Parashewanella spongiae: one gene and its partner. Each later gene encodes a partner of the first gene's protein in a complex. Links are inferred from orthologs where the notes say so. Each region holds a gene or a part of one and is shown on either strand. Other genes may lie near its edges. The genes, in order: E2I05_RS18620 and pabB.

Region 1 (3,302 bases):
TTACCTGTGTTAATGTTTACACGGTAAACATTGTATTTTCCCGGGTGACTTTTATTCGCTTTGTAATAAAGATACTGACTATCTGGCCCTACAGTGACACTACTGACTACGTACTTACCTTGGGTTAACGGCTTGGTATCTCCACCGAGTGTTCTCAAATAAAGGTGTGAGTAACCGCTCTTTTCAGATAAGAAGTAATATTGTTCAGTGTCACCAATCCAGCTGTACTGGTTATGGGTGTAATTGACCCAAGCATCATCGTGTAAACGATCTTCGGTTACTAATTTACCGCTGTTCACATCGACATTGGCAATCCAGCGATCTTTATTGTCCACAGCTTCTATCATAACGAGCAATTTATTGTCTGAGCCATGCCATTGCACCGCGCTTTGAGACCAACCCCAATCTTGCATAAGTTGCAATTTACGTGGTGATTTTTTGCTTTCATAGCGCTCGCCAATGCGCTTGGCGTTTTCAGCTTTCACCGCAGCAAGCACATCTTCGTCGAAGCCATTTAATCCTTCGATGGTGATTGGATATTTTTTATGTAACTTAAGATCCAGCAGCACAAAATCTTGCCCAGGATACTTATCTTCGGCCACACGAGCTCTTGCTGGAACCGCATCTACATAGCCATCTTGGCCAATGTAATTAGGCATAATGTCGTGTTTATCACGCCAGCTGTACTTATTGCTTTCAAGTGCAACAAATAAATAGCGACCATCTGGCGATAAACTTTGTTCAACAACTTGATTATCTTTCCCTAAATACCATGCTTTAGCCGCACGAGAAGGGTCAACTTGCTGCAACTTTTGCTGATAGGCTTCTCGTTGTTCGGCATTTTTCTGTTTGTTCGCCACATAATTAATCAATTTATGTTGCTCTTTAGCAAGATAAGCTTCAGGTTTTGTCACGCCTTTTGGCTTATTGCCCATTTTTATATCGGCAAGCTGTTCAATCAAGCCGGTCAAACCATGAATGCGAAATACGCCCAAGCCTTGATAATAAGCTAAATCACCGTTGGTAAGATAACGTACGCCGCTGATTCTTTTATTTTGACGAGTGATTTGAATCACTTCGCCACTGTTTAAGTCTTTTACGAAAACGTTGCCCTGATAAACATACGCTTTTTTCGTGCGCTCTTGGTTAAAAACACCTTGGTTTTGATCCGCCAGATGTAGCTCAGACAATTCAAGTTGTTTCGCTTTACCATTTAAGCTTTGTTCATAATATTGCTTAATCGGAGAACCATATTTTTCTCTGACAAAATAAATGGACTCACTGTCATCTCCCCAATAAGCTTGTTTGGCCAGTACGCCCATCCAGTCAGGATTAGCCATAATTTGTTTCAAAGTAAGTGGCTGTCCAACTTGAGGCGGCGAAACCAATGGTTTAACTTGAGTTTGTTGCTCTACCACAGGCTTTGAAGATGGTGCTGTAGAAGCACAGGCAGATAAAATCGCAAGGCTTAAGGTGCCTAACGCAAGATTTCGACTCAGCAATTTCATGCTTTTTCCTTTTGTTATTTTATTGCTAAAAAATTATTCAGCAGTTCCAAACCTTGCTCGGTTAAAATAGACTCTGGGTGGAACTGAACGCCATAAAGCGGCATCGTTTTGTGGCTCATGGCCATAATTTCTCGGCCACACTCTGCATCATCAAACCAGGCATCAATATTAAAATCAGACGGTATACTATCCACCAGCAGCGAGTGATAGCGCGTCACTGTAAGCGGGTTAGCTAACTGCGTAAATAAACCTTCACCACAATGCTCAATTACGCTGGTTTTTCCATGCATAACTCGTTTAGCTCTGATCACTTTAGCGCCATGTACTTGTGCTATCGCCTGATGCCCTAAGCAAACGCCCAACAGAGGTATTTTCCCCGCAAAATGTTCAATGACTTCTATTGATACGCCTGCCTCATTTGGAGTACATGGGCCTGGAGATATCACTATATAGCTCGGATTCAATTGCTCAATTTCAGCAATTGAAACGTCATCATTTCGCTTAACTAGAACTTTTTGATCCAATTGCTGGAAATACTGAACCAAGTTAAAGGTAAACGAGTCATAATTGTCGATCATTAGTAGCATAACCCTGCTACCTCTCTCAATAAAAACATCAATACTTTCCGAATGAACGACATAAAATCCGTGGCAAAATAATAGCATTAACCCAGAACGAACTTAAGTTTTAATCTTTAGCCTTATGGCCTAATAAAGTCATTTAGTGTTACAGTCTATAAACAAGGGTAACTAGCTATATTTATTCAGGAAACCCCATGATCAATAAAATATTTTGGATTTTTCTTTTATTACCATTTCAACTTTTTGCTAATGATGAGCCCCTCTCCCTTGATAGGGTTGTACCCAGTAACTTTACGCTGGCCTTTCCAAACGAAGACAATATTCGTCCCAGCATCAGTACGTTTAAAGTCAATAACTTTGCCTTAATGAGCAATGAAACGGGCGAGCGATGGGCCATTGTCACGCTGACAAACCAAGCCAGTGGCAGAAGAACGATCAGCCAAAAACATTTGATGGCATTAGTTGCTGACGGGGAGCACATCACTCCTTTTGAAATAAGTCAGTCGTTTAAAGCGGGGGAAACCTTATCGCTTACTCTTTATTTTGGTGTTAGTAAGTTTCCCATATTAACGGTTTTTACCAGAACAAAAACATAAGGAGTTGCCTACATAAAATATCAACCAATCAATTTTAACAGAAGCATGATTTATTAATGATACTTGAACCTAAAAACATCAGTTGAACGCTGAGTATATGAGTAACTGTCTGAGCAATAAGATGATTTTATTATCATGATTTTCACCCAATGAGTGAAGTGATCTACGCTCACAAGCTTTCATAACGTAGAAGAATAAGTGTTGAAATGCTCAGGTAGTGCGACTTCTCTTAACATAGCAATGTAATAACGACAGTTTTGTATGTCGGTAATAACTTATGTCTTCATCAATTTCACTTGTACTTTGAACACATACATAGCTCTGAGCTGGGAATTTAATTAGTATAACTCTCACTAAAATCATGCATTATCAGACAACATGAGTATATTTTGCCTTATTCTTAGTCTTGCGGATTATTTACCCCTTAACCCCTTATTACAGCCGTTTATAAATCTTAAATATATTTCATTTGTACTCATTTAAAATGATATTTACCATTCTAATCTCAACTGCTAGTTGCGGCTTAAATTCAAGAGGGAATTTGCTTTGATAAATCCTGGGTGAAATAAGGATGATTAGCAAGGAGGATAATATGTTTAATCAGCCAATACCTATAT
Region 2 (3,264 bases), 2.2 Mb from region 1 along the record:
TTTGATTTTTACATCAAGCACCGTTGTTAATCCGCCCAAGCCTTGAGCACCTATACCTAAGTTATTAGAACGTTCGAAAATATCTAAACGAAGTTTATCTTCTGTTGTTTCAGCGCCATTTTTCAGCAAATCGTGAATATCTACACTTTCCATAAGTGCTTCTTTTGCCATGACAGCTGCTTTTTCGGCTGTGCCGCCAATGCCTATGCCCAACATTCCTGGTGGACACCAACCTGCTCCCATTGTTGGAAGTGTACGCTCTACCCACGCGGCCACATCGTCTGATGGGTTCAACATCGCCATTTTAGCTTTGTTTTCTGAGCCACCACCTTTGGCTGCTATGGCAACATCTACATGGTTTCCAACTACTGTCTCAATATGCACCACTGACGGCGTATTGTCTTTGGTGTTTTTGCGTGTTCCCGCAGGATCGGCAACAATTGATGCACGTAACGGATTATCAGGATTTAAATAAGCACGACGCACACCTTCATCAACCATTTGTTGAATCGTCATGTCCGTCTTGTCCCATTGAACGCCCATACCAACTTTGACAAACGTCGTTACGATTCCCGTATCTTGGCAAAGCGGACGTTTTCCTTCAGCTGACATACGCGAATTTATTAGAATTTGTGCGATTGCATCCTTCGCAGCAGCACTTTGCTCACGGTCATAAGCTTCAGCCATTGCATCAACAAAGTCTTTGGGGTGGTAATATGAAATATACTGCAAAGCGTCAGTAATGCTGTCGATAAAATCAGCTTGCTTAATTATTTTGTTAACAGAATTCTGTTGGTTTGATGTCATTTTACCTGCGCTCCAATGCCTGTTCGATTATTTTTATCATTATAGATGATTTAGCTATTGCTCTTTATGATACTATTTTCGAATTGTTCCAGCTATAAAATCTCGCTGTAAACTTCATTTTAGCGAGTACATACAAACGATAAAAAATAGGTTCATAAAATGGTTACAGGGATGTCAAATCCACTTGCAGTTAGAAAAATTGATATCAATTTAACTACAACAGAAATTTTTTCATTTTTTGCAAATAAACCTTGGGCCGTTTTACTCGACTCGGCTGACGCTAATCACCCTGATGCAAGTTACGACATTATTGCTTTTGACCCAATAGCGACACTTTGCACAGATGGTCAATTAACGACTTACACACCGATAAACCCCCTTCGCTGCCAAAGCAAAACAAAAGTAACCAGAGCTGAACAACCCTTTACTCTTCTACAAGAGTATCTAAATATACTTTATCCTGAAAAAAAACAATCTTCTCTTCCATTTTCAGGTGGTGTAATTGGATCGTTCAGTTACGACTTAGGCCGCCACATTGAATCGATCTCTCCTCTCTCTTTGCGTGATATCAATTTACCTGAAATGAATGTTGGATTTTACGACTGGTCACTTATTTATTGTTATGAACAGAATGAGTGGTTTCTTGTACATACCCAAGGTGAATCTGCGCTTAAAAAGACATTAGAATATTTATATACAGGGCTAAGCGTTCAACAGGCACCGCGTAGCCAATTCAATTTATCTACCCCGTGGAATACGCAAATAACCAAGAATGATTACACGTCAAAATTTAATACTATCCAAGATTATCTACAAAGTGGTGATTGTTATCAAATCAACTTAACTCAACGTTTCTGTGCTGATTACTTTGGCTGTGAATGGAACGCTTACTTAAAGCTTCGAGCCGAAAATAAAGCGCCTTTTTCTGCTTTTATGAAACTTGAACAGCATTCTATTCTTTCAATATCACCAGAACGATTTATCCAACTTGATGGTAAAAATATCCAAACAAAACCCATCAAAGGGACTTTACCAAGAGAGTCCAATCAAGCTTTAGATATTCAAGCGGCTAAAACGCTACAATCCTCTATCAAAGATCGGGCTGAAAACCTCATGATCACAGATTTACTCCGTAATGATTTAGGCAAAGTAGCTCAAGCAGGAACCGTAATAGTACCAAAACTTTTCGATATTGAAAGTTTTCCCGCTGTTCATCATTTAGTTTCCACAATTACGGCATGTTTAAAACCTGAGCTAGACGCCACAGATATTCTATTAGCCACTTTTCCTGGAGGTTCGATAACAGGCGCACCAAAAATCCGTGCTATGCAGATCATCGAAGAGCTTGAGCCAAGCCGAAGAAGTATTTATTGTGGTTCAATCGGTTATATAAGCCAAGATGGAAAAATGGATACCAGTATCACAATAAGAACCTTAGTCACCGAAGCCAATAAAATATACTGCTGGGCTGGAGGTGGAATTGTTGCGGATTCAAAAGTTGAAGCAGAGTACCAAGAAAGCTTTGATAAAGTGAGTCGTATTTTACCCATTTTGAGCCAATAAAAATTATTTATGAATGCAGAATCACTTGAACGACTATTTCATTTAAGCCCGCAACCCAAAAATGCGGACAGGTTTTGCATTCCTGATAAAATCGCAATCAATATAAAATACCGTGAATCAGCAGTCCTTGTTCCCTTAGTAGAGTTACAAGGTCAAATACACTTGTTTTTTACTCAACGTCCTATGTTTTTACAACATCACTCTGGTCAAATTTGCTTCCCCGGTGGAAAAGTAAAAAAAGAAGATAATAATATAATCACTACTGCCCTGAGGGAAACAGAAGAAGAAGTCGGGATTGTTAAAAAAAGAATTAAAGTACTCGGTAAATTACCCATCCAACACACATACACTGGCTTTAAAATTAATCCTGTTGTTGGAGTTATTAACAACCTACACAATTTAAACATTGACTCTAATGAGGTTGATAATTGCTTTACAGTTCCCCTTTTGGACTTTGCTAAAATAAATAATATTAAACCAATACGTACCTCTCAAAAAGGTATTGATTACGAAGTATTAGCCTATAAAGTTAACGGTAAAATAATTTGGGGAGTAACCGCCTCAATCATTCATGTACTTTGTTCAAAACTTGGCCTGATTACAAACGAATACTAGGGTCTGTTGATCATTCAGAATTAAATTTTGCGCTATTTGAGCATTTATTAGCCATTTCTGCAGGGTTATCGTTTTCTTATTTGGAATAACCAAACCTCACAAACTCTGCCTTGCATAAAATAACCAATTTATCGCTGCAAAAACAATCACGAAAATCAACAGACCCTAACGTCAAACATCATGTTCCCTGTTTTCGACTCTCAATCTCATTCTTTAACCTAGAAACATAGTTGACTGCGTTCTCAAGCGTAGAAAAAATGGCTGATAGTAAGGCCTAGC

What was found.
Region 2: the proteins of E2I05_RS18620 (region 1) and pabB are in contact, whole or in part, in a solved structure (PDB 8RP0), measured with the Escherichia coli proteins. The link is inferred for Parashewanella spongiae from one-to-one orthologs.

The regions. Positions count from the first base shown.
Region 1 is NZ_CP037952.1:4,722,899-4,726,200, forward strand. Bases 310-3,274 are described here. They hold E2I05_RS18620 (anthranilate synthase component II), read right to left. Parts: upstream 2,096-3,274; coding sequence 1,523-2,095; downstream 310-1,522. Other genes in these bases: E2I05_RS18615 (S9 family peptidase), read right to left, coding at 310-1,508; E2I05_RS18625 (hypothetical protein), read left to right, coding at 2,284-2,685. Outside these bases: more of E2I05_RS18615, read right to left, coding at 1-309. UniProt on the Escherichia coli protein: Part of a heterodimeric complex that catalyzes the two-step biosynthesis of 4-amino-4-deoxychorismate (ADC), a precursor of p-aminobenzoate (PABA) and tetrahydrofolate.
Region 2 is NZ_CP037952.1:2,490,021-2,493,284, reverse strand. The notes cover bases 242-3,168. They hold pabB (aminodeoxychorismate synthase component I), read left to right. Parts: upstream 242-966; coding sequence 967-2,370; downstream 2,371-3,168. Other genes in these bases: E2I05_RS09590 (CoA pyrophosphatase), read left to right, coding at 2,380-2,985; E2I05_RS09600 (fumarate hydratase), read right to left, coding at 242-807. Also shown: more of E2I05_RS09600, read right to left, coding at 1-241. UniProt on the Escherichia coli protein: Part of a heterodimeric complex that catalyzes the two-step biosynthesis of 4-amino-4-deoxychorismate (ADC), a precursor of p-aminobenzoate (PABA) and tetrahydrofolate.